2 regions of the Shigella sp. FC1967 genome follow, and region 2 is predicted to be linked to the other one. Evidence: predicted binding sites of a transcription regulator. Region 2 holds the regulator's gene; the other holds the start of a gene.
The links. Region 2 encodes CRP, which controls carbon source genes, mostly activating them, when cyclic AMP is high. Its sites were predicted from a motif close to ATGTGANNNNNNTCACAT; they were not measured.

Region 1 (14,032 bases), on a different contig from region 2:
AATGGTTTTTTCGGTGTCGCCGTAGTGATATTAATTGCACCTCCCATTAAGTTAGGGCCTTGCAGTAATGAGGTATAACCTTTGTTTACTTCAATACTGGCTAGATCGTTAGTGGTAAAACGCGCTAAGTCTAAGTTGCCATCATAAGGAACATACGTTGGAATACCATCAAAGAAGACAGGCACTTGACGGCTATCAAAACCACGCACTTTAATGGTGTATTCATTACGGTTGCCTGATTTTTGCATCACAACACCGGGTAGGGTTGCAATGGCTTGTGCTGCATTCACTTTATTTTGTTCAAGCATCTGCGCTTGCGTTAACACGTCTGGATTGGCAGCAATAGGGCTACTCCAAACGGTTAATAAATCAGGCGTTGATTGACCATAAGTGGTATCAGCGATTGCAATACTTGGCAGTAAAGCAAGAGATAAACAGTAGCATAGAGGTTTTAATTTCATCATTCCAATCTCAATTTTTAATCTATATGTAAATTTTTATATAACGAATGGTGCAAAATAAATGAATAAAATGAGTACTGACAATGTGTTAGCACTCATTTTGTGTATTATTGATAAAATATGTAAATACTCACTTACTTATAATGTATTGTTTTTTTATTTAATTTTGGGATAAAGCCGAACTTTAATATCGGTGGGTGAGGCATAATAGGGTGAAGACGTTACCATTAAGGTGATGCCCGTTTGCGCATATTTCTCGATAGTATTGAGGTTAATGCCCCCTGCCAGCGATAAGTGACAATGAGGCGCAATTTGAGACGCTTCTTGTTGTAACTGTGAAATATCTTTAAGAGAGAATTTATCTAGCTGTAAAATATCAGGTTGTGCTTTTAGCGCTTCTCTCGCTTGTTCAATATCGTCAGCTTCTACAACAATACATTTTTCAGGTGCGGCTTGGCGTAATTGCTTGACATGTTGCGTCCAATTATCCGGCTCTGCTAAAAATCGACGATGATTAGCAAAGAGTAAGATAGTTTCAGAACAACCTTGGCGATGAATAATCCCACCGCCCGCAAGTACTGCTTGGGTTGCCAGTAGTTTGGTATTAGGGATATTTTTACGTGTACACGCTATTTGCCCTTTAGGTTGGTAGCGATGATAGATTTCCAGCATTCTTGCCATATAATCACTCACGCCACAACTCCATTCCAGCACGTTTTGTACTACTTTCCAGCCTTGGTGTAGCGCATCAGCACGACCTTCTGCCGTGATTAAACAATCCTCTTTATCAGCAAAATCACCATCTTGCCGATGTGCAGTGACGACCAACCCTAATTTTTCTAATAAACGGCAACCTAGCGTGATCCCACTGACACAGCCTGCTTCACGGCGTGTAAAGGTCATCGTACCGAGTTGATCACCAATATTGAGCGCTCGGCTAGTGAGATCGCCATATTGGATATCTTCCATCAATAAGTTATCAAGAAAGGCATCAGGATAATAAATCATAGGGTTAGCTCACTTTCAGGGACGACATCCCAAGAAACCATCGCCCAATCACGAGTTGGTGAAATCAGTGAAACACCTTTTTCAAGGCTTTCATGATAGTAATGAGTTAAGCGGACAATTTCGTCTTTATTTAAAGGTCCTACGGAGAAGTTGATGCCTTCGATAAATTGCTCAAGGCTATTGAAATTACTCTGACAGTTACGGCTACGAATATAATCCACTTTAGGGTGAATACCCATTTGGTTCAGCATGTTTACAGCATAAATATACGTGGGAAGCGTAGGAACATTTCGACCCAGTAAGCGAATAATGCGTTGATCAACAAAGGTTGGAGAAACGGTGTGAGTGGTATAAACGCGTAGTTTAGCTTGACGATTAAGCTTTAAGAGTGCAGCTTGTAAATCCATCACTAATGTTGAGCGTGAGGCAACAACGATATCACAATGAGGAAGATCATCCCAACTATCTTCCCATGCACAAGTGATAAATTCAGCGTGGTTAATACCCGCTTGTTTAGCTCTACGTTTAGCGACAGTTAACATACCTGTACTGTAATCAATACCAATGATTTTTTTGAATTTATCTGCTACATGAATGCTGATAGAGCCAGGGCCACAACCCACATCTAATAGGGTTTCAGCACCGGTAAAATCCATCATTTCACGAAATTTTATTAAATAAGGATCGCGAGGGTTGGCACAGGTTTCTGCCATTTTTTCAGCTCGCTTGTCCCAATGTGCTGGCTCTTTCTTGGTTCTTTCAGCCTGTATCATGTGATTTTTATAAAGTTCAGCAAAATCCGTGGTTTCAATTGTGTTCATATTCTTGCCTATATTCATTGTTATTATCCGAGTAGGCGTGAAAATGCGCCTGAATATCTGTGGGTTGTACACCGTAAAGGTGCGCTAAATTATTGGGTGTCAGCAAAATTTCAGGACTATTTTGCAAAACAGGGGTATGAGGTGTCAGTAAAATGACATCATCAGCCAAAGAGGCGGCGTGCTGAGGATGATGTGTAGACATAAAAACACTAATACCCAGTGTTTTTAATGCGTTAACTTGGGTAAGCAGTTTGATTTGATTACCAAAATCAAGGCTTGCGGCTGGCTCATCCATAATCAACAACTTAGGTCGTTGCACCAGTGCACGTGCAATTAAAACCATCTGTTTTTCACCACCACTTAAAGTATCAAAAGTTCGGTGAGCAAGATGAGAAAGCGAGAGCATTTCTAAGGTTTCCATTGCCATGGTTTTATCTTGTGCGCTAGGCATAGAAAAAAAGGAAATATGCGCTCCTCGTCCCATCACGACCATATCGATAACATTGAATGAAAAGGGGATATGTGTAGCTTGAGGAACATATGCTACCATTTTAGCAAGTTCTATTGGTGACCACTTACTTATGTTTTTGCCCGCAATATTAATTTCACCGTCAATACAAGGTATTAGCCCTAACAGCGTTCGCATCAGTGTCGTTTTGCCGCAGCCATTGGCACCTAATAAGCAGATGATTTGCCCTTGTTTAATGTGAAATGAGAGATCTTTAATTAAGGTTTTGCCTTTATAGCCAATAGCGAGCTGCTTTGCATTAGCAATGATCATGAGCCTTTCCTCGTTCTGAGTAATAACATTAAGAAGAATGGCGCACCAATGGCAGACGTTAAAATACCCAATGGAAGTTCAATATTGGCAATTGTACGCGCGAGTGTGTCTGTCATTAACAACATGATAGCTCCCACAAGTAAGGAAACAGGGAGTTGTTGGCTGAAGTTGGCGCCTACTAACAATCTTGCAATATGAGGAACAATTAAGCCGAGCCACCCAATAATACCTGCGATAGAAACGGCACTTGCTGTGATGAGTGTGGCTGACAAAATAAAGACAAGTCGAGTGATTTCGACATTTAAACCTAATGCTCTGGCTTCTTCATCGGAAAGACTGAGTATATTCATACGCCAGCGCAGTAAAATCAGCGGAATAAAGCCCACTAACATTAAAGGCGCCACAGATCGCAAATCAGAGGCAGTAATAGTTGAAAGCCCGCCAAGAAGCCAAAAGGTGATTGAAGGTAACTGAGTATAAGGATCGGCAAGAATTTTCATTAATGAGATTGCCGAACCACATAATGCACTAATGGCAATACCGACCAATACAAGTGAAAGTACGGGATCGTGCTGTTTCGCAAGTCGTGCAATAAAGTAAACGAGGGCAACAGTTGCTAATCCTCCCACAAAGGCGAAAAGTTGGATCGACAACATCGATTGTCCAAGAAAAATACCGAAGACGGCTCCGACACCCGCACCAGACGAAACGCCTAGAATATCTGGTGATACCAATGGATTTCGGAACATACCTTGATAAGCAGCCCCTGCAATTGCTAATCCACCACCTATTAAGATCGCTGCCAGAACACGAGGAAATCTTATTTGCCAAAAGACCGTTTCAGTACGGTTATACTCTGTATTGCCCGTCAACTTATTACTTACCAGCGTCCATAGTTCATTAGATGTAAGTGAATACTTACCACTGGTGAGCGCAATTAACGCAACGATGGCGAATACTATAAATAAAAGCATGATGCGTGCTGATTGACTCATGAATACCTCAGCAATTGCTGGCATCGCTCACTACTTAATGGTGTATGGTAAAAATGCATAAAGTAATTTTGTAGATCTTGAATGGCTTGATTTTCTATTCGAGCATCAAAATGGCTCTGTAAGCGGCGCATTCCCATTAAACGGTTGATACCTGGAGGTCCATCTAGCCAACCGAATGGCAAGCCTTTAAATAACAGCACTTGGTGGTTTTTAACGGCTTGAATGCTTTTCCATACAGGGTGTTGCATTATTTGCTGATAGGCATTTTCATCTTGTGTGATGATAATTTCAGGATCCCACATTAATAGTTGTTCTGGTGAAACATCTGTTAGTCCCTTGAAATTAGGGATATCTACCACATTTTCAAAACCTAAGGTTTCAATGGCTTCAGTATGGATGGAGTTTCTTGCACCCGTTTGCAACCCCTTTGCACCGCGAGCAAGGTAAAAACGTGGGCTTGTTTTTTGTGTAGAAGCAAACAAGGTAGCATCATTAAGATACTGCTCTGCAATGAGCGCTAATGTTTCTGCTTTTTCTGCAACACCTAATAAAGCTCCCGTTTGACGTAATTGAGCGGGACTATCCTTTAATGTGCCATCAATTAATACATAGGGTATACCGGTTTGATCAGAAACACGTTTCGCTAATGAACGATAGGTTTCATCCACATTACCACTATCAATAATGATATCGGGTTCTAACGCTAGTAAAGCCTCTAAAGAGAGTGTACTTCCTCGTCCTGATAAGCGCCCTAAACGGGGTAATTTACGCAGCTCATCTGAAAATAAAGGATTTTTTTCTAAATTAAGTGAGGAGAAACCCAATAGTTTTTCAGGCGCTAATGCGAGTAACAATTGATCAGTCGGAGGTCCAGCACTTATCACGCGATGGATCGTGGTTGATGCGGGAATATGCCCAAATTGTGCTGCAATGCGTGAGGTTATTGCTGCTCTTACCGTGTTCGGAAGTGCTGATAATGTCGCAATGGTTGTGAGGTACGTTAGAAATTGTCGTCTGTGGATCGCCATAAGTTCACACTATTTATTATTTTAGATTGATATCGTTATTTCATTAATTATATAGCGAAGAATACTATCTTTCCTTTGGTTTAAGTCAAGGGATCATCAGTCAAAATCAAATCTAGGCAGACATCTAAAAAACTTTATTCGAAATAGTGTATAACCTAGGGCTATAATCAGCGTTCTTGGAAAATTAAAGTGCGTATTAATACGAGTGTTTTTGGATAGTTGCGATATAAAATGAAGAAAAAACGCCCCTCATTACAGGATGTCGCTTCACGAGTTGGTGTTACCAAAATGACAGTGAGTCGTTTTTTGCGTAACCCCGAACAAGTCTCGGAAGCTTTACGAGAAAAAATTGCGCGTGAATTAGAGAGTCTTAATTATATTCCTAATCGCGCTCCTGATATTTTATCGAATTCGACCAGTCATGCGATTGGGGTATTACTACCTTCTTTAACTAACCAAGTGTTTGCCGAAGTTATTCGAGGCATTGAATCAGTGACCGATAAATACGGTTATCAAACTATGTTAGCGCACTATGGATATCGTGCTGAAAAAGAAGAAGAGCGTCTGCTTTCATTACTCTCTTATAATATCGATGGGCTTATTCTTGCTGAAAGAACGCACACACCAAAAACAATGAAAATGCTAGAGACGGCGGGTATTCCTGTGGTGGAGATCATGGACAGCGTTTCGCCGTGTTTTGATTCGGCAGTAGGATTAGATAACGTTGATGCTTCAGAACAGATGGTCAATGAGATGATCAAACGTGGATGCAAACGTGTTATCTACCTTGGCGCAAGACAGGATGAACGAACCTTAATGCGTTTAAAAGGTTATGAAAAAGCAATGCAAAATGCGGGTTTACCTGTCGGTAATGTGATGACACCAAAAAGCTCATCTTATTCATTAGGGGCTGAATTATTACATGCTGCACGTAAGCAATATCCTGATTTAGATGGACTTTATTGCACTAATGATGATATTGCGATAGGTGCTGTTTTTGAATGTCAGCGTTTAGGTATTGCCGTGCCAGAGGATATTGCAATATCGGGTTTCCACGGACATGATGTGGGGCAAGTGATGACGCCTCGTCTGGCAAGTATCTTTACCCCTCGTGATGAAATGGGGCAACAAGCCGCTGATTTATTGCTTAAACGAATGAAAGGTAAAATTGCGCGAGGTCAAGTGATTGATGTTGGTTTCCGTATTATTACGGGTGAAAGCATTTAAATATATAACTCATTGATATTAATTAAATTAATAATTTTACTAACCCTATTGTTATATGATTAACAATAGGGTTTTTTATTGAGATACCTTCTCTCTTTCCGTGTTATTACGTCCAATATTACAGTGAATAAAAAGAAGTTGATCAGATGTTTTGTTGTCAGTTTGTAGATCATCTTACTTTCATTTGAGAGTCACCTCACATTTTCACTTCTTAGTTGATCTTCGTGGTTGTATTCACCTTACCACTTCGGATATGTTACCCGTAACAGTTACGGGTAACATTACAAAAAAAGACTTAATATCTGCCTTAAAGGAGCATTCTATGAACGATACCCAATCCCTACACCATGTTTTCATCTTAATGGGGGTATCAGGCAGCGGTAAATCTGCGGTCGCAAGTGGTGTTGCACAACGTACAGGTGCAGCATTTTTGGATGGCGATTTTCTCCACCCTCGCTCAAACATTACTAAAATGGCATCAGGCCAGGCTTTAAATGATGCAGATCGTAAACCTTGGCTACACGCATTAAATGATGCTGCGTTTGCGATGCAAAGAACCAATAATATTTCATTAATTGTTTGTTCTGCATTGAAAAAACAATATCGCGATATATTAAGAGAGGGCAATCAATGTCTGCACTTTTTATATTTAAAAGGTGACTATCAGCTAATTGAAAGTCGATTAAAAGCGCGTAAAGGGCACTTCTTTAAACCTCAAATGTTAGTGACTCAATTTGAAACCTTAGAAGAGCCAACAAAGGCTGAAAACGATGTGTATGAAATTGATATTTCAATGCCACTTGATGATGTGATTGAAAGTGTAATTAATAAGATTAATTCAGTCACGCAAGGGACTTTGGAAGGGGAAACGGTATGAGTACATTAACATTGGTGCTAACGGCGGTTGGCTCTGTTTTATTACTGCTCTTTTTTGTTATGTATGCACGTTTACATGCTTTTATCGCATTAATGATTGTTGCTATTGGCGCGGGTATTTTCTCAGGTATGCCTTTGGAGAAAATCACACAAACTATGCAAAACGGCATGGGAGGAACTTTAGGTTTCCTCTCTATCGTTGTCGCGCTAGGTGCAATGTTTGGTAAAATCCTGCACGAAACAGGGGCATTAGACCAAATTGCCGTGCGATTATTAAAATACTTTGGTGAGAAACGTGCTAACTACGCATTAGGTATTGCGGGTTTAATTTGTGCTTTACCTCTGTTTTTTGATGTTGCTGTTGTCTTATTAATTGGTGTTGTATTTGCCGTTGCTCGCCGTACTGGCGGCAATGTGGTGAAAATGGCGATCCCTCTCTTTGCGGGTGTTGCCGGTGCGGCAGCTTTCTTATTGCCGGGACCCACGCCGATGCTGTTAGCTGATCAAATGAATGCAGATTTTGGTTGGATGATCTTAATTGGCTTATGTGCGGCTATTCCGGGCATGTTATTAGCAGGTCCAATCTTCGGTAACTTTATCAGTCGTTATGTCACCTTAGCATTACCAAAAGATTTATCGGAACCGAGTTTAGGTCAGAATAAAATGCCTTCTTTTGGTTTCAGCCTTGCACTTGTGTTATTACCTTTAGTTCTTGTGGGATGTAAAACCATTGGTGCGCGTTTCGTAGAGCAAGGTTCAACGCTGTACAATATCCTTGAATTTGTTGGTCATCCTTTTATTGCTATTCTTGTCGCTTGTTTAGTGGCTATTTACGGCTTGGCAATCCGTCGTGGAATGAGCAAAGAAAAAGTAATGGAGATTTGTTCTGCAGCCATCCAACCTGCGGGGATCATTTTATTGGTGACAGGGGCTGGTGGTGTCTTTAAGCAAGTTTTAGTCGATTCAGGTGTGGGCCCTGCATTAGGGAATGCGTTAATTGGCGCAGGTATGCCAATCGCCGTCGCATGTTTTATTCTGGCAGGTGCAGTACGTGTTATTCAAGGTTCAGCAACGGTTGCTTGTTTAACCACCGTTGGTTTAGTTTTACCTGTTATCAATGAGTTAGGTTACAGTGGTGCTCAAATGGCGGCATTATCAGTATGTATTGCAGGGGGCTCTATTATTCTTAGCCATGTTAATGACTCAGGTTTCTGGTTGTTTGGTAAATTTACGGGTGCGACAGAAGCACAAACCTTAAAAACATGGTCATTAATGGAAACTATTCTTGGTACAACAGGTGCTGTGATTGGTATGATTTTCTTCTCTTTTCTTTGATCTCTAATCTTTGTGTTTCAATTATTAGCGCGTCTTTTGACGCGCTTTTTTTCATTGCTATAAATGACTATCAAATATGACAGAAAATGCTGCACATTTCGTTAACCTATAGGTTTCTTTATTAAGTGGGCTCATTTAGGACTATCATATATGGTTGACTATAATTCGCTTTTTATTAAACACACGGATTGTAATATTCATACAATCACGCTTATACGTGATTCGATTTTAGCATCAAGTAATAAGCTACAAGATAAGCTGAATTTACTCGATGAGATGGAACATCTCTTCAGTAGAATGTTAGATAATTCTCGCTTATTAACTCAATTTTTGAATGAGGTTGATACGCATTTTACGCATAATCGAGAAGAGATAGAAAATTTCTCTGGTTGGCTAAAAAAAAATTAAAGAGAGCGCCAGTAATATTGATAGGCTTTCCAGTCAGGCGAATCTTTTATCAATAAATTCAGCGATTGAAGCAGGGCATATAGGACGAGAAGGTGCTGGATTTTCAGTATTAGCCCAAGAAATGAAAAAGTTATCATTAGAAATCCAGAAACAAGCTTCTTCTATTGCTAGCATTAATAATAATTTAGGCGCTCGCTTTATTCCTGTTAAAGAAACCACGGAAAAAAAACCAAGAACAGGTTCAACAAATAAAAATTCAAGTTGAAGAAGGGCATCAAAATTTAACCTCATTGTCAGAGCAAGCAAGCGAGCTCAAACATATTTTTACCTTTATTTCGATGCAGCAATTTTTTAATACCGTCAAACTCGATCATGTTTTATGGAAAGAAGCTATTTATATCCATTTATTAAATAAAGATGATGAGCACTGCGTTAATCAGCACACTGAATGTCGATTAGGGAAATGGTATTACCAAGGTGATGGACGGAAATTTGCAGGTACAGAGGCTTTTCGTCGCTTAGAAGAGCCACATAAATTAGTCCATGAATGTGGACGCTTAGCATTAAGCGCCAATATAAATGGTGATCAAGAAGCCGTAACGCAATATATAGAAGGAATGGAACAAGCCAGTGTTGATGTTATCAAATATATTGATGCTTTATTAAACTCCGTGACTTACTAACTCAATTAGATAAATAAAAATCAAAAAGGAGCGATAAGCTCCTTTTTTGTGTGTTGAACAGCGTGGATCAGCCTTTGTTTATTAACGTGTTCAATTGACTATAAAGTGTATTGGCGCTGCTTTCGTAACCTTCGCGAGAAAGATGAACACCATCTGGTCTTGCTAAATCATACAATGCCCATACTTTTATTGAGCATTCGCCACCCATATAATTACGCCAATCCCAGAAAAGGGTTTTCTCTTGTTGGGCGACTTCTTTTTGAATTCTGACAATATCACTTAGCCATTGGGGTTGTTGTGAACGGCAATCAAGCGCTTCTTTATTTTTGACTGAATCAGAAGGGCCAATTAATAAAATGGCACTATTCGGCGCTTGCTGGCGAATTTGGCGAATTTTATCCGTAAGCTGTTGACGGTAGGCAACTAAATCAAAGGTATCATTAAAGGCTTCGTTTGTGCCATAAGCCAAAATCACCATATCAGGATGTAATTGCCCTAACGTTTCAGTCCACTGTTCTCCCCATTTATCCATCATATTGATCGTGGCACCGTTAATGCCTAATGAAGAAAGCATTACGCCGGGCTGTTGATTGGTGATCAACCAACCGCCTAATTTAACAGGTTGGTTTTTGTTAACGGTAATGTTAACAGGGAATGTTATGGCTGTTGGGTTTGAAAACTGCCATTTACCTTGCGTTTGCGATAGTGACAGTATTTTGCTTGTCGATGACTGTACATTCACTTGCGCTGTTGTTGGCGTTTTATAAAGTGCTTGTAACTGATAGCGCTGTTGAGTGACTGGATTTTCATATAACTGTAATTTTGCCCATTTTGCTTGAGGTTCACTAATAAAACCCCCTAATGGGAAATCAGGATCGCTATCTTTTCTGCTTGAAAGCAGTGTCCATGCTTTTTTATCACTCTGGTATTGTACGTTTGCAATACGCTGACCGGCGATATTTGTCGGAGGAATAAAACCAATACCACCATTACCATAATCAGTCTGAAAACGTTCACGCAACTTACCACTGAAAAAATCAGCCGCAGTATGGGAATCTCCTAACTGAACAATATGTACAGTTTGGCGACCTTGCTGTAATTTTTTAACAAAATCCGCAAAGTGAGGATCATGATAGTTATAAAGCTGTCTTGAACCATCAGCGGGTAAGACTGTTGGTGTAGGTAGCTTGACTGTTTTTTCAGTATCTTGGTTACAAGCAACTAAGAGTGAAACTAAAGCCAGTATGATTGAACTACTGACTAACGTTTTACGCTTAAGGATGTGCGCTAAGTGTTTCATTTACAATAACCGTGTTTTTATCTTTTACATCATCGACTGCATTATCTTCTTTAATTTCTTCTTGAAGATGAATACGTGAGAATACGTGTTGGGCAATAATTTGCTGACCTTTTAAGCTAAAATGAATGCCATCACCCGCTCTTAACTTAACACGACTGCTACCATCACCCATATAATCAGAATAAATATCTTTTTCGTATTTAAACATATCATTGACGGATAGATAAATTTCACCCATTTTCTCAGCTTCTTCACGGTAAAGTTTATCAAGATATGCCATACCTTCGGATAACTTCTGCTTGCGCATATTCGGTGGTCCAACCCAAATAACCGTGACATTATTTTGTCGGGCATTTTCTATAATGCTTGCAATACGCGTACGGTAGACGGATTCCCATGCTTCACTCGCAAATTTTAAGTAACGTCCTCCGCCATCAGGCGGCATATCCCAAGGATCGTTAGGACCCAAAAAGACCACTAATAATTTAATGGCATCGTCACTGGCTAAACGTGTCGCAATGGTTTGTGGCCAATTGAAAAAACGTGGATAGGCAAGTCCTGTACTTTGTTTACTTAAATCGATGCTACTGATGTTGTAATCCGTTTGTAGTTGACGTTTAAGTAAAGGTGCAACACCTTGCATCATTGAATCGCCCGCAAATAACACTTTATCTTTTGGGGATAAGGTAATTTCTGTTTTGGGGACAATCGGTTTTAAAGCCTCTAATGCGGCATCCGATACATCCGTAACCGAATGGTAAGGTAACCCACTCATTGCTTGCTTACGCGCTAATAATTGAGGAAAGCGTTGTGTTAATTGTGATGCTGGTCGTGTATAACCGTTAAAGAAGTGTAGACCGACAGCAAAGCCTTCAGGAAGTTGCTCAGGCACTGCGCTTTGTACGATGGGTTTTGCTTGATTATCAGGGTGGTGAACCCGTAGATAATCACCATAGCTTTCTACCGCAATGAAGACACCATCACGTAGTTGCCCACCCACTTGCCAAGCATAATAGTGAGAAAGCCCAGACCAAGGTGCAGGGCGATGATATTGTTGTTGCCAAAAACGCTCTAGTGATGTTTGGTTCAGCCAAATCAGAAAGAGGGTGCTAAATAGCACCATTAAGGCAACTTTTGCTGTCTTTTTTAAGTTTGAGCAGAAATCAAAAGCTGGCATAAATAAATCCTGGCACCCCATCTGGAGACAACATGAAAATAATCGTGAGGATCAACGCAAGTGGTAGCGGATAAACATACCACGGCACTTTTTTCTCAAGACGAGCCACAATATCCTTTAATGTCACAAAGCAAGGATAAAGTAAGAAAAGTCCCCAGAACATAAAGAGGGTTAAGCCTTCTGTTTGTAATGATGCCCAAGCACCTGTACTAAAGAGTTGCTGTATTAAGACTAAAGCATCTCCCACCGTTTGACTGCGGAAAAAGATCCACGCAAAACAAACAAAGTGGAACGTGATTATCCATGACAACAACATATTTAATGACGATAGTGCACTCGGAGGGGCATTTTTCTTCGCAGGAAAGAGGCGGTGCTTAATATTCAATAACACCACACCAATCCCGTGAATAGCTCCCCAAATAATAAAAGTCATTGCTGCACCGTGCCATAATCCAGAAATTACCATTGCGGCAAAGGCATTAAAGTTCTGTCGAATCACACCTTTACGATTACCCCCTAAAGGAATATAGACGTAATCACGAATAAAGGTAGATAAACTAATGTGCCAGCGACGCCAGAAATCGGCTAAGTTTATCGCTAAATAAGGCGCATTAAAGTTACGAGGTACAACAAAGCCCAATAATAAGGCAATACCAGTAACAAGATTGGTGTAACCTGAGAAGTTGAAATAGATATGCCATGCATAGGCATAAACAGCTGTTAGCACTTGTCCACTTTGCGCTAAATCGGGGGCATTAAATACCGGATCGACATAGTTTGTTGAGAACCAACCACTTAACCAAAAGAGTTTTGCGATAGCTAAAACAATTAGCATTATCGCCCCTTTATAATCAATGATTTTACGTGTCGGTGCCTGAATTTGCGGGAGAAACTCTTTCGCGCGATTAATCGGACCTGCAACAATGCTTGGGAAAAAGCACAAGTAAAGAACGACATCCAAAAAGGGCGCTTTAGGGATCTCTTTTCGGCAAACAGAAACGACATAACTGACTGAATGGAAAATATAGAAAGAGAGCCCTAATGGCGCAAGCAACTCAATAAGAGGTAACTCAATACTGAGTCCCCATTGCTGGAATGCTTGTGTCAGTGTTTCTTGGAAAAATGAATAATATTTAAAGGCAGTAAAATAGACCGCAACGAGTAGTCCTAATAGCCAGTATATGACTTTAGAGGATGTGTACTTAGTTAATATATTCGCCAGTAAATAAATAAAGAGCGTATAACTTAATAAGATTATCGCAGGACGATAGTCCGCATAAAAAAGAAAAGCATAACTTACTGTAATCAGTAGGATATTTTGGATCTTGACGTGCTTTTGAAAGAGCCAGTATAGAATAAAAAAAACTAACAAAGGCTCCGAGAAACTCGAATGAAAAAAAAATTCATAAAGGGCTCTAAGGGTGTGATTTAAAAGTCATACCAAACGTGTTACCCCATATATTATGAATTCTAAGCAGGCTTTCAATCAAAAGATTATCTTGTGATAAATAAAAGCCACTTTTCTCTAGAAAGAAAAGTGGCTTTTTGTCAGATGAAAGCTTGTTAAAGCTTAACTATCTTGTTTCGACTGTAACTGAACTTGAGTGATCAGTTTTTTGTTTGAGTCGAACATTTCGGTCAGGTAATCGTTATAACTTGAACCCAATTCTGAGTAACCTTTCAAGTCAGTGATTAACTGGCGAGAGTCGAGTTGTTGCTGCGTCATTCTTTGCTGTGCTCGTGAGGAGCGCAATGAATTATAGGCGCGGTGCGTATTGAGATTACGCATATAAGCAATCACTGAGCCTTCAATATCCGGGTAGGCTGCATAGCCTTTGGTTTTCCCTGGAATATTATTGCAAGACTGACTCCCACATCGCATACCGAATAGATTATTATTTTGTTGTGCCAACTTCGATGTTCCCCAGCCAG
Region 2 (19,626 bases):
AAGATGATGTTGCTGTTTTCCAAGCAAGCCAAAGCAAATACGCACTCCCAACTATCTTCAATCCGATATGCAGTGCAGGATAAATTATCAATAATGCGGCAACACCAAATGCAGAGCTCAATAAAACGCATTGCATGCCTAGCATAATACCGGCCATTAACTTTAACGAGCCTTTAAAGCCTACATTTGCCCCTGATGAAGTAAGCAGTAAGTTGTTTGGCCCTGGTGTTATTGCGGCAATAAACAGGAAAACAGTTAACGAAAAAATAAGGCTAATTGTCATGGGACATGCTCAAAGATGTGACAGACGTTTTATTTTCACCGAAAATAGCAGTATGTTATTTAGCAAACAAGTGTTAATTCATTTTGATAGACGGAAAATATGTCTCAATACTTTAATCCAATGCGTTGGGCTAAAAATCCACATTTACAAACGCTTTTACCAAGAATTGTACGTAGGACGCCACAACTGACTCCATATTGGCAACGTCTTAATCTTCCAGACAACGATTTTGTCGATTTAGCGTGGAGTGAAGATCCGACAACCGCACTCAATAAACCCCGTTTAGTCATCTTTCATGGCTTAGAGGGGGGATTTAGTAGCCCTTATGCTCACGGTATGTTAGCCGCAGCAAAAGAGAGAGGCTGGCTAAGCGTTGTGATGCACTTCAGAGGATGTAGTGGTGAACCCAATAGACAAAATCGTATTTATCACTCAGGTGAAACGGGAGATGCTCGCTACTTCTTAAATTGGTTGAAAAAGGAATTTGGTGAGCAACCAACCGCCGCTGTTGGCTATTCGCTTGGTGGAAATATGCTTGCCTATTATCTCGCAGAAAGTGGTGAAAATGCAGTTGTAGATGCAGCCGTTATTGTCTCCGCACCATTAATGCTAGAGCCATGCTCAGCAAAAATTGAACATGGTTTTTCTCGTTTTTATCAATGGTATCTGTTAAAAGAACTCAAAAATAACGCAACACGAAAACTTATACGCTATCCCGATTCCTTACCTATCAGCTTATTGACGATAAAATCCATCAAAAAACTACGCCAGTTTGACGATCTTATTACATCTAAAATTCACGGATTTAAAGATGCGTTAGATTATTATCGCCAATGCAGTGCATTACCTTTATTAAATAAAATAAAGAAAACTACACTTATCATTCATGCTAAAGATGATCCATTTATGTCTGCGGATGTTATTCCTGATGTTAAAACACTCCCAAACAACATTGAATATCAACTTACAGAGTTTGGCGGCCATGTAGGGTTTGTTGGTGGGAAACTCTCTAAACCCGTGATGTGGCTAGAAAGTCGTATCCCTGATTGGTTAGCAACTTATTTGGAGAAAGCAAAATGATAATACCTTGGAACGAGCTTTCAACAGAAACACTAGACAATCTTATTGAAAGTTTCGTTTTACGAGAAGGTACTGATTATGGTATCCAAGAGAAAACGCTTGAACAAAAAGTCGCCGACGTAAAAAAACAACTTAAATCTGGTGAGGCCGTGTTAGTTTGGTCTGAACTTCATGAGAGCGTCAATATTATGCCTGCATCGCAGTTTCGCTCTGGTTAGTTATTCAAAGCCAGCGATGTATCGCCATCAATAAGGGCCAACCTTATTTAGCAAAAGGATAACCTATGTCAATCAAGCATCCGATCATCGCAGTAACGGGCTCAAGTGGTGCCGGAACGACCACAACAAGCCAAGCTTTTCGTAAAATATTCCAACAACTCAATGCAAATGCTGCATTGATTGATGGAGATAGCTTCCATCGCTATACTCGCCCTGAAATGGATATGGCGATAAGAAAAGCGAGAGAACAAGGTAGACATATCAGCTATTTTGGCCCTGAAGCAAATGATTTTAACTTACTGAGTAAGACCTTAAGTCAATATAGTGATACAGGACAAGGTCAATCTCGCAAGTATTTACACTCTTATGATGAAGCAACACCCTACAACCAATTACCAGGAACATTTACACCTTGGGAGCCATTAGCCAATAATACGGATGTTCTTTTTTATGAAGGATTACACGGCGGCGTTGTTACCAACGAACATAATGTAGCTCAACATGTTGATCTATTAGTCGGTGTTGTTCCTATCGTAAACCTAGAGTGGATACAAAAGCTTATACGAGACACCACAGAAAGAGGACACTCACAAGAGGCGGTAAGAGATTCGGTTGTACGCTCAATGGATGATTATATTAGTTACATTATTCCTCAATTCTCACGCACACACATTAACTTCCAACGAGTTCCAACGGTCGACACTTCAAATCCTTTTTCAGCCAAAGCAATCCCGACTCTTGATGAAAGCTTTATCGTTATTCGTTTTCGAGGCTTAACCGATATAGATTTTCCCTATTTACTTGCAATGTTGCATGGCTCATTTATGTCAACAATAAACACTATTGTTGTACCGGGCGGGAAATTAGGATTAGCGATGGAATTAATTATGGCACCATTAGTCAAAAAATTATTAAATGGTGAAAAGATAAGTTAACCAAAATAGAATTTATCTCTCTAAAAATAATATCCCATTTATTAAGGGATATTATTTTTTAAATTTAAACTTTATTTTAAAATATCAAAATTAGTCAGCATTCTTTATTTCAAATGAATGTGTAATATTAGCTGCTTTTCCTAGCATTAAAGAAACAGAACAATATTTTTCTGCGGATAATTGAACTGCTCGTTCTACAATTTTATCCGTTAATTCTTTACCTGAAACAATAAAATGCAAATTGATATCAGTAAATAAAACGAGGGGCTTCTTCACGTCGCTCTGATGTTAATTTTACTTCACAATCAGTCACTTGATGACGACCCTTACGTAAAATACTGACAACATCAATAGCACTACATCCACCTGCAGCCATTAATACCATTTCCATTGGACTTGGAGCTTTATCACCCGAATTTCCATCCATCATAATTTGATGGCCAGATGAAGATTCGCCGACAAAAGATAAATCTTCAACCCACTTAACTCGTGCTTCCATTTATTTTCCCCTAAAAGATGACATAGACTAAAAGAGTACATTCTCATAATTCAACTAGCAATTAGCAAATAGGTTTATTATGCTGACTGCGTAAAACGAGACTTAATGCACTAATTGTGTTAAAAACAATATCTGCTTGATGATAGTGGTTAAGATCAATGCATTATTTTCTCATTTATTATAATCTACTCCATATTAACTTACCGTCTTCTCAGGAAGTTAATAGGTAAAGCTAGGATTTTTAAGCATGCTGTCTCAAAAAGGAACCTATCCGTTTTGAAAGGCTGCATTTAACGTACAGAGGATAACGCGAATGGTTCTCGGCAAGCCGCAAACAGACCCGACTCTTGAATGGTTTTTGTCACACTGCCATATTCACAAATATCCATCCAAGAGCACGCTGATCCACCAAGGTGAGAAAGCGGAAACACTTTATTATATTGTTAAAGGTTCCGTGGCTGTTCTTATTAAAGATGAAGAAGGAAAAGAAATGATCCTCTCCTACCTAAATCAGGGGGATTTCATCGGTGAACTTGGATTATTTGAAGAAGATCAAGAACGTAGTGCATGGGTTAGAGCAAAAACAGCCTGTGAAGTAGCAGAAATTTCCTATAAAAAATTCCGCCAATTAATTCAGGTTAACCCTGATATTCTGATGCGCCTGTCTGCTCAAATGGCGAATAGATTACAAACGACATCAGAAAAAGTAGGCAACCTTGCTTTCCTTGATGTAACAGGTCGTATTGCACAAACTTTATTAAACTTAGCAAAACAGCCTGACGCAATGACACATCCTGATGGCATGCAAATTAAAATTACACGTCAGGAGATTGGTCAAATCGTTGGTTGTTCACGCGAAACAGTAGGCCGTATTCTGAAAATGTTGGAAGATCAAAACTTGATCTCCGCACACGGTAAAACTATCGTCGTTTACGGGACTCGCTAAGTATCCCCACTCGAATAAATAATAGCCATAAAAGTGCTATTGGTATACTTGTTGTATAAACCCCATCCTCGTTGATGGGGTTTTTAGTCAATACTACCCTCTTACAAATTCCGCAATAGCCGCTTTTAATGCCACCATTCCTTCTTGTAGCTCTTCTTGGGTAATAATTAACGATGGCGTAAAACGCATCACATCGGCTCCTGCGTTTAACATCATTAAACCATGTTTGGTAGCAAGAGCCAGTAACTCTTTGGCTTTACCTTTATATTGTGGTGCCAATTGCGCACCAATCAATAAACCTTGCCCACGGATTTGCGAAAAGACATTGTACGTTTGATTAATGTCCATCAGTTCATCTACAATCCATTGATAGCGCTTTTCTACCCCCGCAAGTACCTCAGGTGTATTAATCAAATCAAATGCAGCATTGCCCACAGCACAAGCTAATGGATTTCCCCCATAAGTTGTACCATGAGTCCCTACGCCCATAGCAGAAGCTATCTCATGTGTCGTTAACATCGCGCTTAGTGGAAAACCACTTCCTAGCGCTTTTGCAGTTGTAATAATATCGGGTGTCACATCATAGTTCATATAGGCGAAAAGCTTGCCTGTACGCCCCATACCTGTTTGTACTTCATCAAGAACAAGCAGGGCTTGATGCTTATCGCACAACTCACGTAGCCCTTCCATAAACTCAGGTGTTGCTGCCGTTACCCCCCCCCTCACCTTGAATTGGCTCTAAAATGACAGCGCAAGTGTGATCGTCTATTACCGCTTTAACCGCATCCAAGTCATTAAAAGGAACATGCACGATATCTGCTGGCTTAGGACCAAAACCATCTGCATATTTAGGTTGCCCACCCACAGAGACTGTAAACAGCGTTCTGCCATGGAATGCATGGTGAAAAGCAATAATTTTCGTTTTATAAGGACTATGGCGAGTAATGGCATAATGGCGAGCCAATTTAAATGCTGCCTCGTTCGCTTCTGCGCCTGAATTGGCAAAAAAGACACGTTCTGCAAATGTATTATCGATTAATTTTTGTGCTAAACGTAATGCAGGTTCATTAGTAAAAATATTACTAACATGCCAAAGTTGTTCACTTTGTTCTTTTAAGGCTTGATTAAGAGCAGGATGAGCATGACCCAATGCTAAAACAGCAATACCACCAGCAAAATCAATATATGATTTTCCCTGCTGATCCCAAACACGGCTCCCCATCCCTTTGACAGGAATAAATTCTGCGGGTGAATAAATTGGCAACATTACCTGATCGTAAGTTGCCCTGTTGATGCTTTGCTTTGTCATGATCCCACCTGATCGTTATTCACATTCAATATGAAAATATAATCACTAAATATGAATAAAAAATCAAATGTGGTTTTGTATAAAAAAGCGTTATTTCGCTATTTAAATGCTATCCATTTAATATTTAAGGAAATTATTTAATAGCTCATGTCCCTGTTCACTTAAAATACTTTCTGGATGGAACTGAACCCCTTCAATTGGCAATGTACGATGACGAATTCCCATAATTTCATCAACATTTCCATCATGTTGACTCCATGCCGTCACTTCAAAAGGGACTGGTAATGTTGTCGCATCAATCACTAAGGAGTGGTAACGCGTCACACTTAAGGGTCGATTAAGTCCCTTAAAAACACCTTGTTGATTATGATGTATTAATGAATTTTTACCATGCATGACTTCTCGTGCTCTGATAACCGATGCACCAAAAGCTTGCCCTATCGCTTGATGTCCAAGACAAACGCCAAGAATAGGAATTTCACCAGCAAACCGCTGTATAGCCTCAAGAGAGATCCCTGCTTCATTAGGAGTACAAGGTCCTGGCGAGATAACAAGATGTGCTGGCATCATCTTTTCTATCTCTTTAAGTCCGATCTCATCATTACGCTTAACAACAACCTCAGCACCCAATTCACAGAAATACTGATAGAGGTTGTAGGTAAACGAGTCGTAATTATCAATAAGTAACAGCATATTAGCCTATCCGACTGATTTTCTTATCATTATCTATTTTATTACTATTTTAAAGCGAGTGTAGATTTGCCAAAATAGCTCGTTGTTTAACCGACTTGGGTACAACAAAGCCGATTATCATAGCACAGGTGTAAAATATGAATAGTAAGCAAGAAAGCCTGCTGATTTATTGAGCAATAACAAAAATGACGGTAATTGATGGTGAATAGAGTGATTAATAGCGCAGTACATACTTATTACAGGGGATCACACGAAAAAAAGAAGGATAAAAAAATATTTTTTTGTGCTAAAAACCCCGGAATGAAAACATTCATTCGGTTTATATGCATTTTATCTTATTAGAATAAGTAAATATCCTATCCTAATAATACGTTTATTGTTTTACGACTTCCGCAGATAAAATAGTGACCGTTTTTACTGGTACATTTTGGTAAGGTCCAATATTACGAGTTGGAGCTTGTGAAATTTTATCGACTACATCCATTCCTTTCACAACTTTACCAAATACGGCATAGCCAAAATCACGTTGACCGTGATCTAAAAATGCATTGTCAGCCACATTAATAAAGAATTGGCTGGTTGCGCTGTCTTTATCTGATGTACGCGCCATGGCAATAGAACCTTTTACATTACGTAATCCATTGTCGGCTTCATTTTTAATTGGCGCTCTGGTTTGTTTTTGCTGTAAATCAGCAGTAAAACCACCGCCTTGAACCATAAAACCGGGAATAACACGATGAAAAGTGGTGCCGTTATAGTACCCATCTTCGACATACTGAATAAAATTTTTCGTTGTGATTGGTGCTTTTTTATTATCCAGTGAGATTTCAATATTGCCTTCAGAGGTGACTAATTTAACGAAGGTTTCTCCCGTTGCCATTGCAAAAGTCGCTGTTGTTAAAGTGCAAGCGGTAACGAAGGTGACAAGAAAACGTTTTAACATGCAGGGATCCTTTACTTTAATAGTCTACAACTTACTTAATATGCAGCGATTCTAATTCGCTGAGGTAAATAGTGCCAATCATTTACCTTTATTTACGCTCAATAAGTCTAATTACGTTATAACAGGGTAAATTTTAATTTTTAAGCACTGTTATAAGTCATTAAATTGCGCCAAAATAGAGCAAATAGTATTTTAGATATTCATTTTCATGCAAAATTGAAATGAGTATGCATGAAAAGCCGCATTATTTCAGAGAGGTTTATACCATAATGACCCAATTTAATTACCAAAAAGCACATTTCATCATCAGTGCGCCTGATATCCGTCATTTACCACCAGATACAGGAATTGAAATTGCCTTTGCGGGTCGCTCTAATGCCGGTAAATCCAGTGCTTTAAATGCGTTAACCCAACAAAATGGACTAGCCAGAACCAGTAAAACCCCAGGTCGCACACAATTAATCAACCTTTTTCAAATTGAAGAGGGCTTACGCTTAGTCGATCTACCAGGTTACGGCTATGCTCAAGTTCCTGAAGAAATGAAGCGTAAATGGCAACGCTCTTTAGGTGAATACCTACAAAAAAGAGAATGCTTAAAAGGCGTGGTTATTTTAATGGATATTCGCCATCCATTAAAAGATCTCGATATGCAAATGATTGATTGGGCCGTAGACTCAGAGCTTCCTACGCTCGTTTTACTGACTAAAGCAGATAAATTAGCATCAGGTGCGCGTAAAAAGCAGTTAATTAGCGTACGTGAAGCGCTAGCAAATAAAGTAGGTGATATTCGCGTAGAATATTTTTCATCATTGAAAAAAATTGGCATTGATAAACTACGTAATACACTTAATGAATGGTTTTCAGGTTCAGAAGAGCAGCCTACAAATGATGATAACGCTTAATTATCTTCTTTTCTCTCAAAGATAATGTTTTGATCTTCTATTGACAAAGGGAAAGTCACTTTTCCCTTTCACTTCTCACATAAACCACTTCAATGAATTTTAGGTAAAAAAATGCTCCAGTCGAAATAAAGTCGACTGGAGCAGCTAATATTCAGCTAAATCCGATTACGTGAAGTAAAAGGTCTGAAAGATAGAACATCTTACCTCTGTACCCTACGAGAGATAATGTACCCTATTTTATTGGCTAATAAAAGCCCTTTTGTAATTTTTTTTTCACATGCAGACACGATTCAGCTATGTGATTATGTATTCAAAGCATAAATAAGTGTAGTTTAATTACATAATTATGAGACTTTAATCACCTACATGAATGTGATTAAAAATAGAACAGATCACACAAAAGGTGCGGTTTATCATTAATGATTTTGTGATACGCTTATTGCGAGACCGTAGTAAATATGTAATTAGCGATAAAATGAGGTATCCATGGCTGTATTAACGCTCTTGCGTTTTCCTGATGAGCGTCTGCGCAGAGTCGCAGTACCAGTGGAAAAAGTAGATGACGAAATACGCACATTAATCGATGACATGATTGAAACCATGTATGCAGAACGAGGTATTGGCTTAGCAGCCCCTCAGGTTAATGTATCTAAACGCATTATTGTAATTGATGTTTCTGAAAACCGAGATCAACCGATTGCACTTATCAATCCTGAAATTATCAGCACTGAAGATGAAATGATGGATATGATGGATGGGTGTCTATCTATTCCCGATTCTTTTGCTCCAACAGAGCGTTACCGTTTTTTAAAGGTTAAGGCATTAGATAGAAATGGGGATGAAATTGAACTTGAAGCCTCGGATTTATTCGCAGGCTGCATTCAGCATGAGTTGGACCATCTTAATGGCAAACTCTTTATTGACCATTTATCTCCGTTAAAACGTCAACGTATTGAGAAAAAACAAAAGAAATTGAGCAAATTGATAAACTCACAAGTTGCTTAATTATTCACTTATCTCTTTTTTCATATTTTGTTGATGAATTTTGACATAAAAAAGCTCGGTTATTAACCGAGCTTTTCTTTTTCTTGCCCTAATAAAAATAAATTTTCACGGTTTTTCTCTCCATCCCCTATACAATAGATTTAAAATATCAACAGCACATTCATTGAGGCAAAAATGGAAAATAGTCGATTTAAGGATTTATGTGAACAACTCAAAGCAGCCGGTGCAACAGACCCCAAATCATGGGTAAAGAGTGAGTTACAGGAAAATATTCCGCAAGTCGCTCGATTCCTCGTGTTAAAAGGACTTACCGATATCTATCATGATGTTGACGAAAATATCGGTGAAATGGATATTTACTCTGATGAGGTAACTGACGTATATCAAAAGCTTGCTTCCCAATTTGATAATCAAGAACTTAAGAGACTACTGCATTTCTATGGGAAATCCGTTATTGGCAAGGTGATTGATATGCTTGATCAAGGCTATCTTTATGATGTTAACGCTAAAGTAGGTTGGTCTTTAATGGAATTAAATGAACAAGGTGAAACAACAGATAGATTAATCCAAGGATTGCATGAAGACTTTCTTGAGTTTGATGAGTCAGAGCTTGTTCCCAACACAAAAGCATAAACAATAAAGGGCACAACTGATTGCGCCCTTTATTTGATAGCTGAGATTTAATATTTAATGGGCTTCATCCCAGTTATTACCCACTCCGACTTCCACTTTCAACGGGATCGCTAATTTCATACTGCTTTCCATCAATTTGTGGATCATGATATTTGCATTCTCTAAATAAGACTCTCGCACTTCAAATACTAATTCATCGTGTACTTGCATAATCATATGCACATCTGCTGGACATTCATTGCAAATCCAATTATCCACAGCAATCATTGCTTTTTTGATGATATCTGCCGCTGTACCTTGCATTGGAGCATTAATCGCCTCACGCTCTGAAGCTTTACGACGAATTGCATTCTTTGAATTAATTTCTGGTAAATAGAGGCGACGCCCTTCTAACGTTTCAACATAGCCTTGTTCAGAAGCTTGTTTACGAGTGCGCTCCATATAGTCCAATACACCTGGGTAGCGTTCAAAATAGAGATCCATATAACGCTGAGCTTCTCTTCTCTCCACACCAATCTGCTGTGATAAACCAAATGCGCTCATACCATAAATAAGACCAAAGTTGATCGCTTTCGCACTACGACGTTGTTCAGAGGTAACTTCGTCTAAAGGTATACCAAACACTTCAGATGCAGTAGCTCGGTGAATATCTTTACCTTGAGCAAAGGCATCTAACAAACCTTTATCTTGTGATAAATGTGCCATGATCCGCAATTCAATTTGTGAATAGTCGGCTGCAACAATTTTAAAGCCTTCACGGGCAATAAATGCTTGGCGAATTCGACGTCCTTCTTCATTTCTTACTGGGATATTTTGAAGATTCGGATCGCGAGAAGATAAACGCCCCGTTGCCGTCACTGCTTGATGATATGAAGTATGTACACGCTTCGTTTTACTATTCACCATCAATGGCAATTTATCCGTATAGGTCGATTTTAATTTCGCAAGACCACGATGCTCTAAAATTAAACGAGGTAATTCATGGCTATGCGCTAATTCTTCCAATACTTCTTCATTCGTTGAGGGCGCCCCTTTCGGGGTTTTCTTGATAACGGGCAATTGCAATTTATCAAATAAGATTTCTTGTAACTGTTTAGGTGAAGAGAGGTTAAATTCTTGTCCTGCTAACGCAAACGTCTCTTTTTCAATTTCTGCTAAACGTTGTGTAATCTCTTGAGATTGAACAGCTAACACTTGAGCATCAATTAATACACCTTTGCGTTCCATTCTCGACAACACAGGAACTAATGGCATTTCAATATCGCGGTAAACATGGTTAAGAGGCTCAATGGCTTCTATTTGAGGATATAGCGCTTGATGGAGTAATAAAGTGATATCAGCATCTTCAGCAGCATATAACGTCGCTTGCTCAACCTCAATTTGGTTAAAGGTCAGCTGACCTTTACCTTTACCAGCAATCTCTTCAAATGTTGTGGTTTTATGATTTAAATGTTTTTCCGCTAAGGTATCCATATCATGGCGGCTACTCACACTATTTAAGACATAAGACTCCAGCATAGTATCAAAATAAATACCGTTTAATTCGATACCTTCATTTTCCATAATGCCACGATCAAACTTCAAGTTTTGCCCAATTTTTAGAATGTTTTTATCTTCTAAAATAGGTTTTAATGCCGCTAGCACTTCATTAACAGGAAGTTGCTCTGGCGCATCTAAATACTCATGACGCAATGGAATATAAGCCGCCTTACCCGGTTCAATAGCAAATGACAGCCCCACTAAACGAGCATCAATATTATTTAAACTGTCAGTTTCTGTATCAAATGCAAATGCAGGCGCTTTCTTAAGAAGTTCAACCCATCGCGTTAAGCTTTCATGCGTTAAGACAGCTTCATAATTCTCTTGTGTAATAACAGGAAAATTAGCTGATGCAGGTACTTCTTTGGGAGTAATGGCTTCAGAGGAGTAAGGTACAGCAACTTTGTGTGTACTCCGTTGAGCTAACCATCCACCATTTTGAAGATCACTGATCCAACGTTTAAACTCATAACGCGTAAACATCGCTAGTAATTGATCTAGATTTGGCTCATTAACCACTAAATCATCAAACGTTTTATCGAGTTCAACATCTGTTTTAATCGTTGCCAGCTTATAAGAAAGTTTTGCCACTTTCTCATGTTCTGCCATTTTGGCGCCCAGTGTTTTAGCACCACGGAAACTCAATGTGGCGATATTATCAAGCTGTTGATAGATATCATCTAAACTACCAAGTCCTTGTAAAAGGCCTAATGCCGTTTTCTCACCGACACCGGGAACACCAGGAATGTTATCAGAAGAATCGCCCATTAATGCGAGGAAATCAATAATCAGTTCAGGAGGAACACCATATTTTTCTTTAACTTCATCAGGACCTAAAATAACGTTGGTCATGGTGTTAATCAGCGTAATCTTTGGCGTCACTAATTGCGCCATATCTTTATCGCCAGTACTGATTAAAACATCATGCCCATCAGCCGCTGCTTTTAGTGCCAATGTTCCAATAACGTCATCTGCTTCTACACCTGAAATAGATAACAATGGTAAACCCATTGCTTGCACCATCTCATGCAAGGGTGCTATTTGTTCACGTAAATCATCCGGCATTGGAGGACGATTAGATTTATATTCCTCATACAACTCATCACGGAATGTTTTACCTTTAGCGTCAAACACAACCGCAACATGGCTTGGTTTATACTGTATTATTAGGCTACGTAGCATGTTCAACACGCCGTACATCGCACCCGTTGGCTCACCTTGGCTATTGGTTAGCGGTGGAAATGCATGATAGGCGCGATAAAGATATGAAGAGCCATCTACAAGGATAAAGGGGTTTTCTGCTATCTGGACCATAATCTGTTCATCATTGTTCTGAGGTTCGTTGATATCACTAGAATGCCACATCACAGCCCAATAGACGAATATTACCTGTTCTTAAATGCAGAAATTCGGCTTAAGTGCCCAATTATTTATTATTGATCGAACTTAACAGAAAGAATAAGTATGGATGATAATTTAATATTAATTAAAGTGATTTTTTATCAAAAGCCATATCCATTAATCTGAATTTCAATTATAAAAAGAGTAAAGCGTAAAACGTACTGTGTAATTTAGAAAGTATTTAAGATAAAGCCATTCTCTCATCATTAATATTAATGTTAGTGTCATCTTTTTCATTAAAGATTTATTTTTTTAGTCAATATCAAAACAACCTGTGGATAACTCTGTGAGTAGTTTTGTAAACCTCTCTATATTAATAAGTTAGCTTTCTTTTCAATTTATTAACATAATTAAAAAAATCAATCACTTAGCGTATTCATCAAGATATTATCAATTAATTGTCGTATTTTTTTATTAATGTGGATAGTTATATTATGACAAAATAAGAGAGTAAAAAAATAGCACTCTTATTTCTTGAGTGCTATTTTTCATATAAGAATCTATATACTTTTACTTAGTCTATATGGAAAAAGTTTAAGTCTCTCTTATTTTTCAGCAATAATTGATTCACAATATCCGAATATGTTTTTGCATATTCCTCTGGTGATTTTGCACTGATACCATCATTTTTCATTTTATATTTGCCACCAACTATCATGGCTGGAACACCATTGATTTGGAAATCAACGACAGCATTCTGTTGTTGGCTAACTAAAGAATTCACGACAAAGCTATTCATTGCTGCATCATAATCTTCGCCTTTAACGCCTGCGTTAATAAAAGCATTACGAATATCGTCAACAGAACGAATAGATTGAGTTTCTTGAATACCTTTAAATAAAACGGGAGCAACTTGATCTTCAACGCCTAAAGCCATAGCCACAGCCCAAGAACGTGTCAGATCTTTACCTAAAGGTCCTAAGAAATCAACGTGATAACGGACAACATTGGTGTTTTCTGGCGCATTCTTTTCAACAGTGCTATTGACTTTATATACTTCAGAAAATTGATAACAATGTGGGCAATAAAAAGAGAAAAACTCAACAACATCAGGCGATGCTGTAATAGGTTTGGAAAGATTCGTGTACTGTTTTCCTTCAGAAATATCAGCAGCAGAAACACTGAATGCTAACACCATACTTGCTAACGCCAGCCAAATTTTTTTCATTTCTCATCGTCTCCTAAGAATTAATACATTGGGCTAAGTTGTGAAGGAGGCTCATTTAATTGCTCCACTTGCCCCTTGAATAAGGCTAATTGTTTAAACCAAAAATCTTGATCTTGAAACCAAATAAAGGCACGAGGAAAAGCAGGATCATTCCAGCGTTTTAATACCCACGCGAGATAATGCACCATTCTCATTGCTCTTAGTGGCTCAATTAATGACAACTCACGTAAATCAAAATCTTGATATTCATTATAAGACTCAAGGATTGTATCCATTTGTATAACTTGCTCTTGCCGCGAGCCGTTTAATAACATCCAAAAGTCTTGTACCGCAGGTCCCATTCGGGAATCATCAAAATCAACCATCACCACGTCATCACGCCACAATATATTACCAGGATGGCAATCACCATGTAGCCGTAACATTTGCCATGCAGAGTCCTCTATTCTAGGACGCACATCATGAATAAGTTTATCTATAACCTCTATAAACTGAGGTTTGAGGTTATTAGGAATTAATGCACTACTTTCAAATGCTAATTTTGGCGCTCTCAGATATTCTGCAATAGAAAGGGTTGGACGATACTCATAACTCTTCTTTCTACCTATTTGATGAATGCGCCCTAATGTGCGTCCAACTTCTTCTAGATGAAATAAATTATCCGTTTCATATGCTCTTCCCCCTATGCTGGGAAATATTGCAAAATAAAACCCATCATCAGAAAAGTGGACTGTCTCACTATTAATCATTAAAGGAGCCGCAACGGATACCTCGGCTTCCTTTAATGCTAAAACAAATTCATGTTCTTCTTTTATTTGTTCATACGACCAGCGTTGAGGACGATAAAATTTCACCACATAACGTTGTCGATGTTCATCTACAAATTGAAAAACACGATTTTCATAGCTGTTTAGCTCTATTAACCCTGACTCAGGATAAAAACCGATTTTAACTAACGCGTCCCAAATGTTATCAGGTGAAAGTCCCTGAAAATTAAATGAGGCAGACATTTCCATTTTCTATCCTGAATTTAATCTTTAATTACACCACGAGCACGTAAAATAGCGGTTTTAAAATCTTCTTCGTAATCTTTTTTCAGTCCTGGTATCACATCTGTCGGCGCTGAGCCGCGCATTTTTAGATGGTAAATCAAAATATCATCAGTCAGATCAGATAATTGACCTTTAAAACCCGCTTCATCAGCCAGTTTCTGCAATAATTGAATTAAGTTTAAATCAGAATTTTCTTCCCAAACTGGGTGCAATAATTCCATAACTTCATTAAGACGGTGACATTTCATACAAAAAATCCTTATTATTAATGACAACAACAAAGTACCAATTATTATCCGATAGAAAAAGGAAACCTCTGTCAATATGCGTAAAGATTACGCTTTTTTGATAAAAATTGCTGTTGCTTTACATGAAATCTCATTAAGTCGATATTTTTTATTTAGTATATCGTCTTTCCTTGATAAAAATCGTTCGGAAATTTTAGCCAATTTATTCACAAATATTGAATATGAAAATGAAGAATATTACAGGTGGTATACTTGCAGGTGGCCAAGCGACACGAATGGGAGGGGCAGATAAAGGGCTTCAAATTTTACATGGACAGCCTTTATACCGCCATATTGCCCAAAAATTAGCACCTCAAGTTGATAGTATACTGATTAGTGCTAACCGAAATTTAGAACAATATCGCCAAAGCCAATATCCGGTTATTACAGATGAAATAGAAGGATTTTCTGGGCCTTTAGCTGGCATGCTCACGTTATTAAAGCAAGCCTCAACACCTTGGGTTGTTTTTGTACCTTGCGATGTTCCCTATTTTCCTCTTAATTTAGTTGAAAAACTCTATGAGCAAAAAGGTGAAGCGTTAGCCGTTTATGTTGATGATGGTGAAAGAGAACATCCTACCTTAGCACTGCTAAATCGTCGTATTATTCCTATGCTAGAAGCATATTTAGCGCAAGGTGATCGAAAATTAATGCTGTTTATGAAACAGATAAATGCGCACCCTGTTTTATTCGCCGATCAAGCGAGTGCTTTTATTAATTTGAATACGCCTGACGACATTGAAAAAGCCAACAAATTAAAAAAATAGGAATAAAAAACATGGCACAAGCAGATTTACCCCTTTTAGGGATCACAGCATGGAGTGGAACCGGTAAAACGACACTACTGAAACAACTTATTCCACAATTACGCAAAAGAGAAATTCGCGTAGGTATGATCAAACACACTCACCATGATATGGATGTGGATAAGCCCGGAAAAGATAGCTACGAGCTTAGAAAAGCAGGTGCAGACCAGACATTAGTCGCAAGCCAACAACGTTGGGCATTAATGACAGAAACGCCAGAACTCCCAGAATTAGATTTGTATTATCTCGCATCTCGTTTTGATGCAGATAAGCTAGATTTAATCTTAGTCGAAGGATTTAAAAGCGAAACCATTCCTAAAATTGCACTTTATCGTCATATCAATGAGCGTAATTTTAATGATTTACTTGATGAGCACGTTATTGCCGTTGCCAGTGATTGTGATTTAAGCGTAGATTTTCCACTACTAGATATCAACGCACCTGAAGCTATTGCTGAATTTATTGCAGATTGGCTGAAGCAGACGAAATAAAAAATTATAAGTCATAGAGCGCCTTATAAAGGCGCTCTATTTTTAATTAGATAAAATAAATTAAGCAAAAATAATTGCTTGATAAGGCTGAAGGATAAGCTCGCCTTGTGCATTTTCCACTATTGGGCTGTTATGCAAATAAATATCTTTCGCTTTTATGGTTAGTGCTTTTTCTTCACCACTGAAATTACAGTAAATATTGATTGAGTTATCTTCATAAATACGTTTAAAAGCAATCACATTTTTCTGGTGAATTTAATGGCAAAAACTCACCATAAATCAAAATATCGCTGATCTCTGAATGTCGTCTTAATGCAATTAATTGTTGGTAATAAGCGAACAGAGAATGCTTATCTTGCGTTTCTTTCTGTGCATTAATATCAACATAGTTAGGATTCACTTTTTAACCATGGTTTACCTGTACTAAAACCACCATTTATTTCAGTATTCCATTGGAAAGGTGTTCTTGAGTTATCACGGCTACGATCATTAAAATATTCCATTATTTGCTTATCGCTATAACCTAATTTATGCCCCCATTCATATAATTTAAAGACATGTAAATCATCATGTTCCTCTAATGTCATAGGACAATTTGTCATACCGATTTCTTGTCCTTGATAAATAAAAGGTGTTCCTCGTTGAGTTAATAAAAATGTCGCTAACATTTTGGCACTAGTTGGATTAATACCACCTTTAGGGAGAAATTTATTTAATGAACGAGGTTGATCATGATTTTCTAAATAAGGTGCTCCCCAACCAACTCGTTGAGTATCTAGTTGGCTTTTAATAAATACAGGTTTTAATCTTTCACCTGTGATTGGATTAAGGGTGAATGGCTTTTCATTGCGAATATCTAAGTCAGCGATACTAAAATCAAATACCATGGAGAAATAACCATTTTCACCAACATAAGCACACAAATCTTTTTCAGGCACATCAATTTCTGCAACCGTCATACTATTTGCAGGCTTAAAAGTATTCTCGGCTAATTCAGTTAAGAACTTATCAATACCCGGTTGATTTAAAACCCAAGGTACTAAAGATGCAGAACCATCGTCTTTGTCAGGCTCAAATTGATATTCAGATAAGGCTTCAGGGGATTTTTTTTAAATTACCAATCGCATCAATGCGAAATCCTGCAACACCTTTTTTTGATCCAGACATTAATCATATTGATAATATCTTTACGTAATTGTGGGTTTTCCCAATTTAAATCCGGCTGTTCAGGGCCAAATGAATTAAAATACCAACGATTAGTTTTTCCAACACGGCTCCAAACCGAGCAATCAAAATAAGTGCGTAAATTATTAGGGGGAGTCGATTTATCCCATTGTTTAAAAATATAATAATCGGCATATGGGCTACTAGGATCTTCAATTGCTGCTTTAAACCAAGGATGCTCATTAGAAGAGTGATTTAAAACTAAATCGAGTAGAATTTTTATATCACGCTTTTTAGCTTCGCTAATAAGGGTATCCAACGCGTTATTATCGCCAAAAATAGGATCAACCACAGAATAATCAGCAATATCATAACCATTGTCTTTCATTGGCGATTTAAATATGGGACATAACCAAATAACATTTGTACCAAGTGACTGGATATAATCTAATTTTTTCGGTGATCCCCAGCTAAAATCCCCCAACACCGTCCCCCATTACTATCATAATAACTCTTGGGATAAATTTGATAGACCACCGCTTCTTTCCACCAAGTACTAGACATATTCACCTCACCAAGGTAATTCGTATATATGGAACTGTTCCATAATTAATATAGAATACTATAAGCACTAAAAGAGAGGGTAAGGTAATTAACATACTAAAATGTGAAATAGCTCATATTAAAAAAAACACAATTACCTCAATAAAGATGGGTTTCTCATAATCATATTAAGATATATTAGGTCATCAACTAATTGAAAGGAGCAACAGCATATTCAATGGCGGGGATCCGGGATGTCGCAAAAAAAGCAAATGTCGCAGCAAGCACTGTTTCTAGGGCATTAAATAATAGTGGTTATGTATCTCAAGCTGCGCGAGAAAAAATAAAAAAAGCGGTAGAGGAATTAGACTATATTCCTGATACTTGGCTAAGAAATTTATATCAACAAAAAAGCGCGGTTGTTGGTGTCATTATTAATAGCCTTGAATATCCTTATTTTGCGACTGTGACACGTTTTATTGAAAATAAGCTCGCTGAAAATGGCTATAGCATGATGTTATGTGCAACACAAAATAGCAAAGTACGTGAACGTATATTTTTTGATATGCTTAAACGAGGTCAGATCGACGGTATTATTGCAGAATATCTGCTATTGGATGATAGTGAATATCAGCATATTCAAAGACCCGTGGTAACACTAGATCGTCATCTTCATGATATTCCATTAGTTTGCTCTGATCACCATACTGGTGGTCGATTAGCCGCAGAACACCTTATTCAAAAAGGTTGCCAAAACATTCTCTATATTGAAGATAATTCAAGTTATTTATCATCAACTCCTTCATATCAAAGCTGTTTAGCTTTTAAAGAAACGCTTATTCAGGCTGGTATTAAACCTATTCCTTGCAAAGTAAATTGGAAAAAAGAAGAAAAAGATTATTTTCAATCGTTTGCCAAAAAAACACTTTCTTTGCATTCAGATATCGATGCTATTTTTGCTGCGGATATTCCCGCCATAGCATTATTTAATGAAGCAACAAGGCGAAATATCGTCATTCCAGAACAACTAAAAATTGTCGCTTACGATGGCAGCCCCTGGTTAAATCAAACACTGCGGCAATTAACCTGTATTGAACAGCCCTTTGAAAAACTAGCTGAAAAAAAGCGTAGAAGTAATTAGTGCATTAATTGAGAATAAAGAAATAACAGATAATGTCTCTGTTATTCCAGTGACGTTTATTCAAGGTGAAAGCAGTTAATGGTTGATTCAGTTCTTATAGCCGTTTTGTGATAAAAAACGCCAAAGAAAGTTAGCCCTCTTTGGCGTTTTAATTGATTATGTTTTACTTCAAAACGAAATAAAAGCTACCGTCTTTATTTTGCAGGACGAACAGCGATAACTTCAATTTCTACACGCCATGCTGGATTTGCCAGTTTAGCGATTTGGAAAGTTGAACGCGCTGGCAATTGTTCAGTTTTAGAAGCATCAAAGTACTTAGAATAGCCATCCATAAAGCCTTTAAAGTCCATCTCACCTTTAGTTTCTTCACCGCCAACTAAGAAGACTTGCATTTTAACAACGTCTTTCATGTCTAAGCCAAGTTCATTCAAGTGAGTTTTGATTTGCTCTAATACACTGATAGTTTGTTCTTCAGTATTACCATAAGACGCTAATACACCTTCTGGCGCATCTGCTGATTTCTTAGCAGGAACTTTACCGCTTAAGAAAACAAGGTTGTTACCTGCACTCACTTCAACAGATTCTGAA

Region 1: a site for CRP is predicted at 6,506-6,523, ahead of gntK (gluconokinase). Genes of this name have one in related genera too.

Annotation. Positions count from the first base shown of each region.
Region 1 covers NZ_MIIZ01000820.1:2,141-16,172, forward strand. The annotation lists gene BHE89_RS13690 (TonB-dependent receptor plug domain-containing protein) at 1-461, opposite strand, end outside; gene modD (ModD protein) at 618-1,469, opposite strand; gene BHE89_RS13700 (class I SAM-dependent methyltransferase) at 1,466-2,290, opposite strand; gene BHE89_RS13705 (ABC transporter ATP-binding protein) at 2,277-3,071, opposite strand; gene BHE89_RS13710 (FecCD family ABC transporter permease) at 3,068-4,066, opposite strand; gene BHE89_RS13715 (ABC transporter substrate-binding protein) at 4,063-5,094, opposite strand; gene gntR (gluconate operon transcriptional repressor GntR) at 5,326-6,321, shown strand; gene gntK (gluconokinase) at 6,644-7,198, shown strand; gene gntU (gluconate transporter) at 7,195-8,532, shown strand; gene BHE89_RS25805 (hypothetical protein) at 8,683-8,940, shown strand; gene BHE89_RS25810 (methyl-accepting chemotaxis protein) at 8,957-9,205, shown strand; gene BHE89_RS25815 (CZB domain-containing protein) at 9,231-9,623, shown strand; gene BHE89_RS13740 (SGNH/GDSL hydrolase family protein) at 9,691-10,923, opposite strand; gene BHE89_RS13745 (SGNH/GDSL hydrolase family protein) at 10,898-12,100, opposite strand; partial or broken gene BHE89_RS13750 (MBOAT family O-acyltransferase) at 12,087-13,503, opposite strand; gene BHE89_RS13755 (protein bax) at 13,671-14,032, opposite strand, start outside.
Region 2 covers NZ_MIIZ01001054.1:10,432-30,057, reverse strand. The annotation lists gene BHE89_RS18255 (LysE family translocator) at 1-283, opposite strand, end outside; gene BHE89_RS18250 (hydrolase) at 383-1,363, shown strand; gene BHE89_RS18245 (YheU family protein) at 1,360-1,581, shown strand; gene BHE89_RS18240 (phosphoribulokinase) at 1,647-2,516, shown strand; partial or broken gene BHE89_RS18235 (OsmC family protein) at 2,607-3,015, opposite strand; gene crp (cAMP-activated global transcriptional regulator CRP) at 3,329-3,961, shown strand; partial or broken gene argD (bifunctional acetylornithine/succinyldiaminopimelate transaminase) at 4,055-5,270, opposite strand; gene BHE89_RS18220 (aminodeoxychorismate synthase component II) at 5,388-5,963, opposite strand; gene ppiA (peptidylprolyl isomerase A) at 6,337-6,906, opposite strand; gene yihA (ribosome biogenesis GTP-binding protein YihA/YsxC) at 7,176-7,808, shown strand; gene BHE89_RS27525 (hypothetical protein) at 7,960-8,007, opposite strand; gene def (peptide deformylase) at 8,295-8,813, shown strand; gene BHE89_RS18200 (hypothetical protein) at 8,988-9,446, shown strand; gene polA (DNA polymerase I) at 9,501-12,299, opposite strand; gene dsbA (thiol:disulfide interchange protein DsbA) at 12,901-13,554, opposite strand; gene BHE89_RS18185 (serine/threonine protein kinase) at 13,575-14,570, opposite strand; gene BHE89_RS18180 (YihD family protein) at 14,585-14,854, opposite strand; gene mobA (molybdenum cofactor guanylyltransferase MobA) at 15,076-15,660, shown strand; gene mobB (molybdopterin-guanine dinucleotide biosynthesis protein MobB) at 15,672-16,190, shown strand; gene BHE89_RS26370 (hypothetical protein) at 16,251-16,430, opposite strand; gene BHE89_RS26365 (alpha-amylase family glycosyl hydrolase) at 16,417-16,590, opposite strand; gene BHE89_RS26360 (alpha-amylase family glycosyl hydrolase) at 16,580-17,203, opposite strand; gene BHE89_RS26355 (alpha-amylase family glycosyl hydrolase) at 17,317-17,838, opposite strand; gene BHE89_RS18160 (LacI family DNA-binding transcriptional regulator) at 18,136-19,038, shown strand; gene BHE89_RS18155 (RidA family protein) at 19,233-19,626, opposite strand, start outside.